2 regions of the Rhodoferax sp. GW821-FHT07F03 genome follow, and region 2 is predicted to be linked to the other one. Evidence: predicted binding sites of a transcription regulator. Region 2 holds the regulator's gene; the other holds the start of a gene.
What was found. Region 2 encodes NrdR, which represses ribonucleotide reductase genes. Its sites were predicted from a motif close to CACNANATNTNGTG; they were not measured.

Region 1: AC07R0_RS24960 (ribonucleoside-diphosphate reductase subunit alpha) is a predicted target of NrdR. The motif match lies at 4,957-4,970, and genes of this name have one in related genera.

What each region holds. Positions count from the first base shown of each region.
Region 1 covers NZ_JBWKQM010000022.1:27,274-34,031, forward strand. Annotated here, with positions in the region: gene AC07R0_RS24935 (cytochrome C assembly family protein) at 1-741, shown strand, start outside; gene AC07R0_RS24940 (PP0621 family protein) at 738-956, shown strand; gene AC07R0_RS24945 (sensor histidine kinase) at 956-2,635, shown strand; gene AC07R0_RS24950 (sigma-54-dependent transcriptional regulator) at 2,638-4,122, shown strand; gene ampD (1,6-anhydro-N-acetylmuramyl-L-alanine amidase AmpD) at 4,112-4,714, shown strand; gene AC07R0_RS24960 (ribonucleoside-diphosphate reductase subunit alpha) at 5,067-6,758, shown strand, end outside.
Region 2 covers NZ_JBWKQM010000011.1:5,417-12,174, reverse strand. Annotated here, with positions in the region: gene AC07R0_RS17530 (PilW family protein) at 1-500, opposite strand, end outside; gene pilV (type IV pilus modification protein PilV) at 497-1,231, opposite strand; gene AC07R0_RS17520 (GspH/FimT family pseudopilin) at 1,245-1,844, opposite strand; gene nrdR (transcriptional regulator NrdR) at 1,912-2,355, opposite strand; gene glyA (serine hydroxymethyltransferase) at 2,369-3,613, opposite strand; ZMP/ZTP riboswitch at 3,650-3,809, opposite strand; gene AC07R0_RS17505 (lytic transglycosylase domain-containing protein) at 3,836-4,669, opposite strand; gene AC07R0_RS17500 (DUF748 domain-containing protein) at 5,298-6,758, shown strand, end outside.

The DNA.
Region 1 (6,758 bases), on a different contig from region 2:
TATGCGGTACCCGCGCTAGGCGCCCCGCACCTCAGCATGCGGGCCAGCAAAAGCGCGTTGTGGCTGGCTTGGCTATTGCACGGGCTGGCACTCAGCATAGGCTTATTTAACTCGCCACCGCACTTCGGCTTTGCCCCGGCCTTATCGGTCACGGCTTGGCTGGTGCTGACGGTATATGCGGTTGAAAGCCATCTGTTCCCGCAGCTGGAGGCACGCTGGGCCCTGGCCGGACTGGGGGCGGTAGCGGTACTACTGGCCTTGTTGTTTCCGGGCAGTTCACTGCACGACATTGCCTCGCCCTGGCTGCCTCTGCACTGGGCCCTGGGCATTGCGTCCTATGGCTTGTTTGCGGCGGCGGTGGTGCACGCCTGGCTGATGACCCGGGCCGAACGGCAGATGCGCAACGCCGCAGAAGCACCCAGCGGCCTACCCTTGCTGACGTTGGAACGGCTGACGTTCCGGCTGGTCACGGCGGGCTTTGTGCTGCTGTCCGCCACTCTGCTGGTGGGCTGGTTTTTTGACGAACAGCTGTATGGAGTACATGGCTGGCGATGGAGCCACAAGACCGTGTTTTCGCTGCTGTCCTGGTTGACCTTTGCGATTCTGCTGCTGGGGCGCAGCCGCTTTGGCTGGCGCGGGCGCAAAGCCGTGCGGGTGCTGTACATAGGCGCCGGCCTGCTGTTGCTGGCCTATGTGGGTTCGCAGTTTGTACTGGAAGTGGTGTTGAGGCGCGGCATATGAAGCTATTGCTGGTCTTGCTGGCCGTATTGTTCGGCGTATGGCTGTGGCGATCAAGGCGACTCGCCGAACGCCCCCAAGCGCCGCGCCGCCCTGCGGAGTTGCAAAACATGGTGACTTGCCGGGTCTGCGGCGTACATCTGCCGTCCACCGAGGCCATCCACACGGCGCACGGCGCTTACTGCGGCGAAGCACACCGCAAGCAGGCAGAAGGGTAATGGCAAACACCACCCCCACCCTGCAGGCCCCCAGCGCGCCGCTGGCGCTGGCACGGGTCTGGTACGGGTTCATGACAGCCCGGGTCAGCATTGCGCTGGCTATTCTGTTGCTGCATGTCTCACTGTGGGCTCTGGGCCAGGATGTATCACTGTGGATGCTGCTGTTCTGCGTAGGCTATTTCGCCAGCACCCTGGCGGTGCGCCTGCGCGTGCACCCCAGCGGCGATGCACAGCCGCCGGCCCGCTACTGGGCCGGCACGGTCGGCGTGGATGCGCTGGTGTTCTCCATTTTGCAGCTGCTGGAGTCCAGCAGCATCAACTACAGCCCGCTGCTGGCGCTGCCAGTACTGCTGGCCGCGGTGCAGGGTTCGCGCCGCATTGCCCTGGGTACGGCGGCCGGCATGACCCTGCTGTTGCTGCTGGAAGCCTGGTGGACGTCCCACCACAGCGCGGACGGTACCGCCCGGTTGGTGCAAAGCGGGCTCACCGGCATGGGGTATTTCGTGGTGGCCTTCCTGGTCAATCAACTGGCAGCCCGACTGGAGGGCGAAGAACAGCTAGCCTTGCGCAGCCAGATGAACGCACAGCTGCAGACCCGCGTCAATGAATTGGTGATCGAAACCCTGGCCGACGGTGTGCTGGTGGTCGATATCCACGGCGCCACCCGTACCGCCAACCCGGCAGCCCGCTGGCTGCTGGGAGCAGAGGCAGGCCCTCCGCTACTCTTGTCCAGTGAGCCCGGTTGGCGCACTCTGCTGGCGCTGGCGCAAAAGACGTTTGCCACGGAGAGCCCCCAGAACGGTGACATCAGCATCCACGCGACGGGCAAAAGCCCGCGCCGCGTACGGGTCCGCACCCGCATGACGGTGGCGCAGGCCGCTCGCACGGAAAGCCTGTGCGTGCTGTTTTTGCACGATCTGCGTGAAATTGAGGCCCGGCTACGCACTGAAAAAATGGCCGCCATGGGCCGTATGTCGGCCGCCGTAGCCCATGAAATCCGCAACCCACTGGCCGCCATTACCCAAGCCAACGCGCTATTGGAAGAAGACCTGACAGACCCGGCCCACCAGCGGCTGACGCATATGGTGCAACAGAATGCATTGCGGCTGTCCAAGATCGTTGATGAAGTGCTGGGTATTGCCCGCCTGCAGCACTCCGGCACCGGCCGGCCACCGCAAACCCGTCTGGACGAAGCCATCAACAACATTTGCGCCGATTGGACGCAACAGGACGCGCGCCGCCAGCAAGTCAAGGTTACCCCTGCCACTCTGGGCATGCCGGTGGACTTCGATGCCGACCATTTGCGGCGCGTACTGCTGAATCTGCTGGACAACGCCGCACGCCACGTCAGCACACAGCCCGAGGCCATCCAGGTCAGCACCAGCCTGTCGGCCAACCAGCAATCGCATCTGCAAGTCTGGAGTGACGGCCCAGCTCTGGAGCAAACCGTAGAGCAGCATTTGTTTGAACCTTTTTTCAGCTCTGAGAGCCGCTCCAGCGGACTGGGTCTGTATATTTGCCGGGAATTGTGCGAACGCCACCGCGCCAGCATCGGCTACCAGCGTGCGACGCGGGTGCGCAATGGCCAGGAAGTACAAGGCAATGAGTTTTTTGTGCAATTCCGCCCGCCCAAGCCAAGCAGCCTGGCGGCACGTCCTTTAGATATCCAACCCGTCTGACCATGGCCTCATCCAGTGCATCCTCCCCGGCATCCGTCTTGGTGGTGGATGATGAACCCGATTTGCGCACGCTGTATGAGCTGACCTTGCTGCGCGAGGGCTACCGTATCGACACCGCAGCCGACCTGCAAGAGGCCCGCCTGATGCTGGACCAGCAGCGCTTCGACGTCGTGATCACCGATATGCGCCTACCTGACGGCCTGGGGAGCACACTATTGCACAGCCTGAAAGCCCAGCAACGCGCTGAGCGCGTCATCGTCATGACCGCCTACGGCTCGGCCGAAAATGCCGTGGAGGCACTGAAGGCTGGTGCTTTCGACTACCTGACCAAGCCGGTGGACCTGAAGCAATTTCGCACCGTGGTGGCGTCGGCGATCCAGGACAGCAACCGAACACAGCGCACCGCCCCCCCGAATGAAAAGGAGCCCCAACGCACAGCTTCCGGGAACAGTGCGCTACAAAAATTGGTGGGCACCTCGGACGCCATGCAGCAAGTCAAGCAGCGCATCATCAAGGTCGCGCGCAGCATGGCACCGGTACTGGTTCGAGGCGAATCAGGCACCGGCAAAGAGCTTGTGGCCCAAGCCCTGCACGCCAACAGCCACCGCGCCGCTGGCCCACTGGTGGCGGTGAATTGCAGCGCCATCCCCGAGAACCTGCTGGAAGCCGAGTTCTTCGGTGCCAAAAAAGGCTCGTACACCGGTGCCACGCAAGACCGACAAGGTTACTTCCAGGCCGCCCGCAATGGCACCTTGTTTTTGGATGAAATTGGCGACCTCCCCCTGGCCATGCAGTCCAAGCTGCTGCGGGCCATACAGGAGCGCAGCGTACGTGCCCTGGGCTCGGTCCAGGAAGAGGCGGTAGACGTACGCATCGTCAGCGCTACGCACAAGGACCTGGCCGCCGATGTCAAGGCCGGCCGCTTCCGCCAGGATTTGTACTACCGCTTGAATGTGATCGAGATCGCCATCCCGCCACTACGCGAGCGCCGCGGAGACCTGCCGTCGCTATGCGAGGCCTTGCTGGAGCGCATCGCACAAGAGTCGGGCATGCCGCCACCGCGCCTATCCTGTGAACTGCTGGAGCAGTTGGCCAACCACCCGCTGGGCGGCAATGTGCGTGAACTTGAAAACCTGCTACACCGCGCGGTCGCCATGGGTGATGGTGAAGCCTTGCACCTGGACCTGGACTTTGAACCCACGCAGGACATGGGCTTGGTACCGCTGCCCGAAACCTCATCAGAGCCGACGGCCCCCGCCGATCCCGGTATCTCGTCAAGTCCCTGGACCCTGGACTCGGTCCCCTCTGACCTGCAGGCATTTCTGGACCGGCAGGAGCGAGAGATCCTGGTCAAGGTACTGCATGAAACAGGTTTCAACCGCACAGCGGCAGCCAATCGCCTGGGACTGAGCCTGCGCCAGATACGCTACCGCATCGAACGGCTCAACATCGCCACTCCGCAGGACAACGAGCCCCATGACGCCTAAAGCAGCAACCGAGCCCAGCCGCCCCCTGTGGTCAAACGGCTGGTACCGTTTTGCCCACCAGCAACGCTCGCCAAATTACGGCCCACGCCCACCCCAGGCACGCATCGACCTGGTGGTGATCCATTCCATCAGCCTGCCGCCGGGGCAATATGGCGGAGACGAGGTGATGGCATTGTTCGCCAATACGCTGGACTGGGACGCCCACCCCTATTTCAACAGCATCCGCGGGCTGCAGGTATCTGCCCACTTCTATATACGCCGCAATGGCGAGCTGTGGCAGTTTGTGAGTACGGACGACCGAGCCTGGCATGCCGGGGTATCCCAGTACCGGGGGCGCAGCAACTGCAACGATGACTCCATAGGTATCGAACTGGAAGGCCTGGAAGGCGACAGCTTCGAAGCCGCGCAATATGAAACCCTGACCAGTCTGGTTCCGGCCATCGCACAAGCCTATCCGATACGCCATATCGCAGGCCATGAACATATCGCCCCAGGCCGAAAAAAAGACCCAGGAACCGGCTTCAGCTGGCCAAGGCTGCAACGCGGAACCGGTTGGGACGCCCGTTATTTCCCGCTCGGCACCGGACTCTGAGAAATATTTTTAGCTTGCTGGCTGCGGCCAGATACACCCGGACACATGCCTCACCCCAGGAATTACGCTGCCAAACAAGGCAAATCCGGCGAGAACCCGCATCCAGCCTAGGTTTTTCTGCCGCAGACAAGGCAGTACAACACTTGCCGGAGGGTTGCACTCCGTGCTCAAACAAAACCCGACACGCAAGGCGCTATTCGCAGGGCGGTACACTACCGGTAGTGGCTTGAATTGATTTAAGACCCTATATATAGTGTCCAGCCAGTGCTACGAAGCACCTCAGTTTCGCTGCGGCGGTTGCCATTACCGCCCATTCCACTCTTCATACTGTCCCAAAAGTCCAAAGGAAGCTATGCAAACCGCGTTGAACACCCCGTCTACCGTCCCCCAGCCACACTCCACGCTCCACGACGCAAGCCATGGCGACGCCGCAGTGCAAGGTACGCTGGCCCACTACCAGGTCATCCGCCGCAATGGCGCAGTCGTGCCTTTTGAGCCGGGCAAAATTGCCATCGCCATGATGAAAGCCTTCTTGGCCGTGCACGGCACGCAAGGCGCAGCATCAGCCAGCGTGCGCGAAGTGGTGGACGCGTTGACGCAGGGCGTGATTCGGGCTTTGGTGCGCTCGCGTCCAGGCGGCGGTACCTTCCATATCGAAGACGTGCAGGACCATGTGGAACTGGGCCTCATGCGCGGCGGCCACCATGAAGTCGCGCGCGCCTATGTGCTGTACCGCGAGCGCCATTCCCAAGAGCGTGCCAAACAAAGCGTTGAACAGGCACCAGCAGCCCCCGTGCTGCATGTACTGGACGCGGGCCAACGCGTGCCATTGGACACGGCACGCTTGCAACAACTGATCGAACAGGCCTGCGCCAACCTGGGCGGCGAAGTGACGGCCGCCCCCATCGTGGCGGAAACCATGCGCAACCTGTACGACGGCGTGCCCATGGAAGAGGTCTACAAGGCCGCCATTCTGGCTGCCCGTACCCTGATCGAAACCGACCCCGACTACACCTACGCCACCGCCCGCCTGCTGTTGCACACCATTGCCAAAGAAGTACTGGGCAAGGACGTCACGCAAGCCGAACTGGCACAGGAATACGCCAACTACTTCCCCAGCTATATCCAAAAGGGTGTAGACGCTGAACTGCTGGATGCCAAGCTGCTGACCTTCGACCTGCAAAAGCTCGGCGCGGCACTCAAGCCCCAGCGCGACCTGCAGTTTGATTACCTGGGCCTGCAGACCCTGTACGACCGCTATTTCCTGCACATCCGCAAGACCCGCATCGAACTGCCACAGGCCTTCTTCATGCGCGTAGCCATGGGCCTGGCCCTGAACGAAACCGACCGCGAAGCCCGCGCCATCGAGTTCTACGAAGTCATGTCGGCGTTTGACTTCATGTCCAGCACGCCCACGCTGTTCAACAGCGGCACGCTGCGCCCCCAGCTGTCGTCCTGCTATCTAACCACCGTGCCCGACGATCTGGACGGCATTTACGAGTCCATCAAGGAAAACGCCTTGCTGTCCAAGTTTGCCGGCGGCCTGGGCAACGACTGGACCCGTGTGCGCGCCCTGGGCAGCCACATCAAAGGCACGAATGGCGAATCGCAAGGTGTGGTTCCCTTCCTGAAGGTTGTAAACGACACCGCTGTCGCGGTGAACCAGGGCGGCAAGCGCAAGGGCGCGGTCTGCACCTACCTGGAAACCTGGCATCTGGACATCGAAGAATTCCTGGAGCTGCGCAAGAACACCGGCGATGACCGCCGCCGCACCCACGACATGAACACCGCCAACTGGGTGCCGGATCTGTTCATGCGCCGCGTCATGGAAGGCGGCAGCTGGACGCTGTTCTCACCCTCCAACGTGCCCGACCTGCACGACAAGTTCGGAGTCGATTTCGAAAAGGCCTACACCGCCTACGAAGCCAAGGCCCAACGCGGTGAAATCAAGCCTTCGCGCACCCTGCCAGCGAGCGACCTGTGGCGCAAGATGCTGACCATGCTGTTCGAAACCGGCCACCCCTGGATCACCTTCAAGGATGCC
Region 2 (6,758 bases):
TTGCTTCCATCATTGGCGACATCGGCCCCCGTGCAGTCACGCCGGTCACCGGTATTGCTACTGGTCTGCATGGCCAGCGTGTCATTGGTGAAGTAATTGATGACGATGGAGTCCGGGGCGCCATTTGTACGGGGGCCGCAGGTGCCTGTTGTGGGTTGGAACTGGGCGCTGTCACATCCAAACAGGCCACTTGCATAGGCGGGTGCGGGCAATGCCCAATCGGTAGGGGGGTAGAAAGTGAGTTTCGGCATGGGTTCTGCCGCAGTCACCAGGTCGATGTTGGCTGGGTAGTAGCCTGCTTTGCGAATTTCTTGGCCCAGTAGCTGCAATGTAAAGGCACCCACTTCGGCATTGCTGCCCATGCGGTCTACGGCGCGCTGGGTTTCTCTGGTGCCTAGATAGACATAAGCGGCAGCGGTTATTAAAAACAAGGTGATAGCGAGCGTCACCATGAGCTCAATTAAGGTGACGCCTTGCTGGTGGTACTGGCGGTATGTCATGGCATGAAGGCAAAGCGGGTGCAGCGTACGCCTGCTGGCACGGCGGCAGCGCCAGGGCAGCAGGTTTGCTGCGCAAGGCCGTAAGTGATATTGGAATCAGTGTCGGCTAAGCAGCTGTTGGCGGTGACTAGACTGGCTTGGGTGCTGGCGGTGCCGTCGTCGGTGCGGAAGGATTTGTCGGTATTGTCTTTGTCCATCCACATCAGCGTGACATTGATGCCTGTGCTGCGATTGCCTTCTACAAATACCGCGCCTTGTGGCAGGCTTTCGCGCACGTTTTTGCGCCAATTCAACATGTCGTAGCTCGCTCGGTTAGCGGGGGTGCAGCTGGTGGTGCTGCCTTCACAGGCCACTGCGGCTAGTTGGGTGTTGAGTGTGGCGGTGGTAATAGCCTGCTGTGCAGCCCAGGTGGCTTGGAAGGTGTACATGGATTGGTTGGCTGCTGTGCTGGGTATCGTGCTCAATACGCCACCCGTGCGGAAGTTGGGGCCGGCTGCGAGAGGGTTAATGCGCACGTGATCGGCATAGTCGGCATACAGGGTGGCCGTGGCGGCGCGTGCCCAGCTACCCAGCTTGTATTTGGTGGTTGCAACCTGAAGCCCGGCAATGCCGAGCAAGCCGATCGACAGAACAACCACGGCCACCAGCACTTCAATCAGGGTAACGCCTTGTTCTTGCAGGCGTGGCGTATCGCGAAATTGCGGGGGGCATGGCGTGTGGGCGGGCGTCATGGTGTTCTTGGCTTCAAAAATTAGCGCAGCTGCTGCTTGCGGGAATGGATCGGGTGCGTCCGGTAATGGCTAGGCAGATGTTGAAGCCGTAATTCATCGTATTGGAGCTGTTACTGCTTTGGTGTATCAAATCAAACTCATCCGCTCGGTTGAGTCCGATGTTGCCGCGTGCATCGAAGTTGATTTTCCGAGTGGGCGTGCTGCGTTGTGATTGCAAGTAGTAGTCGGAGTTGCCAGCTCTGCGTACTAGAACCATGTCTTCCGGGACAGTCGGGGCATTGAGTGCTGCATTGCAATCCGGGTTCAGAAAGACGATCCAACCGATCTGCCAATCGCTGCCTGAGTTTGTACAGGTAGGTGATGCGTTGTCCACCGTGCTGCTCATGCACATTGTTGTGCATGTATTTTTGCCGACGGCTTCGCTGCGTGCCCGCAGCAAGCCACCCTGGAACTCATTTCCAATACTTGAAAAAGTATTGCGGACGATAAACGCCTGCAACGACGGCGTAGCCAGTGCCGCCAGTATTGCCACGATGGCAATCGTGACCATTAACTCAATGAGTGTGAATCCCCTATGGCGTAGCGCTAAGTGGGAAGATGGGTAAAGAAACATGTATGTGATTGTGCCGTTAACCCATCTGGCACAACCCGCCACTTATCTCGCAAAAACTACCGCTTACCTAGATGTCCTGGATCAGCCGGCTGAACTCGTCCACGTCTTCAAAGCTGCGGTAGACCGAGGCAAAGCGCACGTAGGCTACCTTGTCCAGGTTCTTCAGCTCGCGCATGACCAGTTCGCCCAGTTTGGCAGTAGGCATTTCCTTGACACCGCTGGATAGCAAGGTGCGTTCGATACGGTCCAGGGCCGCCTCTACTTGCTCTATGCCCACGGGGCGCTTGCGCAGCGCCAGGCGCATAGACGCCTGTAATTTGCTACGGTCGAAATCGGTGCGGCTGCCATCCTTTTTGACCACGCTGGGCATGGCGACTTCCGCCCGTTCGTAAGTGGTGAAGCGTTGCTCGCAGCCCCCACAGCGGCGCCGGCGACGGACCAGGTCGCCGTCGTCGGATTCACGGGTTTCAACTACTTGGGTCTCACCGTGGCCGCAGAAGGGGCATTTCATGGCTAGCTAACGCTTAGCGGTAGACGGGGAAGCGGCTGGTCAGTGCTGCGACCTTGGTGCGCACGGCGTCCAGGTTGGTGGCGTCACGCGGGTTGTCCAGTACGTCGGCCACCAGGTTCGCGGTGGCGCGGGCTTCTTCGTCCTTGAAGCCACGGGTGGTCATGGCGGGGGTGCCGATACGCACGCCGCTGGTGACCATGGGCTTTTCCGGATCGTTCGGGATGGCGTTTTTGTTAATGGTCATGTGGGCGCTGCCCAGTACGGCCTCGGCTTCCTTGCCAGTGATGCCCTTGGCGCGCAGGTCCACCAGCATGACGTGGCTTTGCGTACCGCCGCTGACGATGCGCAGGCCACGTTGGGTCAGGGTTTCGGCCACGATCTGGGCGTTCTTCAATACCTGTTGTTGGTAGGTTTTGAATTCGGGTGTGAGTGCTTCCTTGAACGCCACGGCCTTGGCTGCAATAACGTGCATCAGTGGGCCGCCTTGCAGGCCAGGGAAGATGGCGCTGTTGATGGCCTTCTCAAACTCTGACTTCATCAAGATGATGCCGCCACGCGGGCCGCGTAGGCTTTTGTGGGTGGTGGAGGTGACGATGTCGGCGTGGGGCACGGGGTTGGGATAGATGCCAGCGGCAATCAGGCCTGCGTAGTGGGCCATATCGACCATGAAGATGGCGCCCACATCCTTCGCGACTTTGGCAAAGCGCTCAAAGTCGATAGCAAGAGAGTAAGCGCTGGCGCCCGCAATAATCAACTTTGGCTTGGTTTCATGGGCCTTGCGTTCCATGGCGTCGTAGTCGATTTCTTCCTTCGCGTTCAGGCCATAGCTGACAACGTTGAACCATTTTCCGCTCATGTTCAGGGCCATGCCGTGGGTCAGGTGGCCGCCTTCAGCCAGGCTCATACCCATAATGGTGTCGCCGGGCTTGAGGAAGGCCAGGAACACGGCTTCGTTCGCCGATGCGCCGCAATGTGGCTGCACGTTGGCGGCTTCAGCACCAAAGAGCTGCTTGACCCGGTCGATAGCCAGTTGCTCGGCCACGTCCACGTATTCGCAACCGCCGTAGTAGCGGCGGCCTGGGTAGCCTTCAGCGTATTTGTTGGTGAGCTGCGAGCCTTGCGCGGCCATGACGGCGGGAGAGGCGTAGTTTTCGCTAGCGATCAGCTCGATGTGGTGTTCTTGGCGGGCGTTTTCGGCCTGGATGGCGGCGAACAGCTCGGGGTCGGTTTGTTCAATCAGAATGCGGCGGTCGTACATGGCAGTCCTATCAGACGAAGGTCTTGGGGTTGGAACAAGTGCTGCCCAGGCGAACGGCTGAACACCAGACCACAGCCTGGTGGCACGCTTCCCAGTGGTTGTCCGAAAAACCTTGTAATAAAGGTGCTGCGGTGGTCCACGTCAGCGTGAGCACCCGCTGCCGGGGTCACGCCTATCGCCAGTTGCGTACCCGTCTAGTGTAACGGAGCCAGCGAACGCAGATCAGTACTTGCCGAGTGCTGCCACTTTTTGTACGTCATCCGTTGCGGGCAGCTTTTGGACGGGCGCAGTGACGGGGATGGCACGGAGTTGCGGGGCCGTGGGCGTTGCGCGACCGGCGGCCACTTGTTGTAGTCGGGCGTGTTCGGCCATGACTTTGCTGGCGTAGCCACCGTCATCTTCGATGTTGGCCGCGCCTACGTAAAAACGTAGTCCGCCTTCGACTGAACCGGCGCGAGCAATGCACTCTTGCAATACTTTGACACCCACGCGCAGATTGGTCAGCGGATCAAACGCTGCCAGCTTGCCGCCAAAAACGTCGTACTTCTGGGTGTGAACCTGGGTCATGACTTGCATCAGGCCTTGGGCACCCACAGAGCTTTGAGCAAAGGGGTTGAAGCCGGATTCGATGGCCATGACGGCCAGGATCAAGGTCGGGTCGAGCTTGACGCGACTGCCGATGTCATAGGCTTCGGCCACCAGGGCGCTGACCGGTTCGGCCGCGACATGGTATTTCTTGCTCAGCCAATAAGCCACGGCCGCTTGCTGTTTAGGCAGGTCCTTGGGGTTGCTGGCGGTGGCACGGTCCACCGCCTCGGTGTCTGCCTCGGCAATGTCTTCCATACCGGTAGGTTCAACCTGGCGTTCTTGCAACCAGCCCATCAATTGGACTTCGGCCACCTGACGCAGATCGGGCCGGGCGGTCATGGTCACGACGGTAAAAGCCACAACCAAGCCCAAGAGGGCAAATCCGTTGTGGGTAATCTCAAAAAAGCCTTGGGCAATATCGGATGCGAAGGTTCGCAGTCCATGTCCTAACTTTTGTAACGCTGTCATAGCACTTCCTCATCGAGCGAAGGCCGGGGGCGATCAATTTGCGTAAGAGCAATTCGCTTTGGCACTTCGATTGGGTGGGTACGCTATCAGTATCCTGCGGCGCCTTCCAGGCTTGTGCAGCGATCTGATGTAGCCGGGGGTCGGCAGCGGATTCGGGTTGTCCCTAGGCCATAGGGGGAGGGACGGGCGGATTCTAGGAGGACTTATCATATCAAGTCAAGAATATGAAAGTTGATCCTTATAATAAATTGGCAATTTCGAAGCCCGTTTTCACCTAATTTGCACAGCGAAACTGTCACTTGGGAAAGGTGTCAGGGATTTTTTTGTTTCATGATGTAAGTACCTGATGGTAGTGTATACACCTGTTGTGTTGCTACTACCTCGATTTCATGTGTCAAGAAAATTGACTCAATCGCAGACTGCATATGCATTGAAAAGCAGATTTGTAATCCCCACCACCATGGACTAAATTGACACCGCCTGTGCAAACAGGCGTTCACCGGTAGGAGCCTGCTAAGCCTGACACTTTGCGACGGCGGTGTGGAGCAGCCCCGGTACTATATGGAGGCAATCTCTTGCTTCCAATGCAATGGGGGACATCACTCTCTCCCTTGCAAACCCAGACGGCATGAACCGCAAGTTCGCCGTCAAGCCCGGCGGCCAGGCTCACTACCTACCGTCCGGGCTTTCTGCTTTTCAGACGGTGCATTCCCTCACAGCGCCGCGCATGTCTGGCGGCAAAATGGGCACCATGACTTTTGCATCTTTTGTTTCCCGTCCATGGCTGCGCCGCGTGCTGTGGGCTCTCGCTGGTTTGTTGGTGTTATGGGCGCTGGCCTGGTTGGCGGTGCCACCGCTATTGAAAAGCCAGTTGGAGAAGGCGGGCAGCGAAAAGCTGGGTCGCCAGGTGCAGGTCGGCCACGTGGACTTCCACCCCTGGACGCTGGCACTGTCGCTGGATCAGCTCTCGATCGCCGGCCCCGCGGGGGCCACGCCGCAGCTGCGCATAGAGCATGTGCTGGTGGACGTGGCGCTTTGGCAATCCCTGCGCCGGCTGGCTCCCGTGGTCGATGCGATTGCGGTGCAACAGCCGCAGCTGAAGATCACCCACCTGGGCGAGGGGCGCTACGACTTTGACGATATCGTGGCCCGCCTGGCCACACCGCCTGATCCCCAGCCCAGCCCTACGCCTTCGTTTGCGCTGTACAACATCACTCTGACCGGCGGGTCGGTGGACTTTGTGGATCAGCCTGTGGGCAAAACCCATGCGGTGCGCGATCTGCACCTGAGCCTGCCTTTCATCAGTAACCTGGATTCGCAGCGCAGCATCCAGGCCGAGCCCAGGCTGGCCTTTACCCTGAATGGCAGCAGTTTTGACACCGCGGCCCAGACTACGCCCTTCGAGCCCACCCGCAAGACGGATGCGCATCTGGTCTTGAAAAACCTGGACTTGGCGCCCTATCTGCCCTATTTGCCCGCCAGCCTGCCGGTCAAGGTGCAGGGGGCGGTGCTGAATGCCGACCTGCAGCTGGCGTTTGAAGAAACTCCCAAGATGGCCGTGCGTCTGCGCGGCGTGCTGCAGGCCGACAAGCTGCGGGTGGCGAACCCCCAAGGCGCGCCGTGGCTGGCGCTGGACAGCTTGAAGCTGACGCTGGACGATGTGCGGCCGTTGGAGCAGGTGGTAAAGCTGTCTTCGATCGAATTGAACGCGCTAGCGCTGGATATGCGTCGCAATGCTGCCGGTCAGCTGGATTTCCTGGTGCCGCCGGTTGCTCCTAAAAACGTAGCTTCTCCCGCAGGTAAATCAAGCGCTAGCGGTCAAAAAGATGTTGAAGTTGCAGCGTCCTCGCCGTGGAAGCTCAACGTGGCCAAGCTGGCGCTGACACGGGGCAGTGTGCGCTGGACCGACGCCACGACCCACCCGGCAGCCCAGCTGGCTTTGAACGATGTGGCATTGGAGGCATCGGCCATCGCCTGGCCGTTCACCCAGCCGCTGAAGTTCAGCGGGCAGGCCCAGTTGGAGGAGGGTGGGAAGGCCCCGGTTGGCAAGGCTGCCGAGCTGCGCTTTAGCGGCTCCGCCACCGACCAG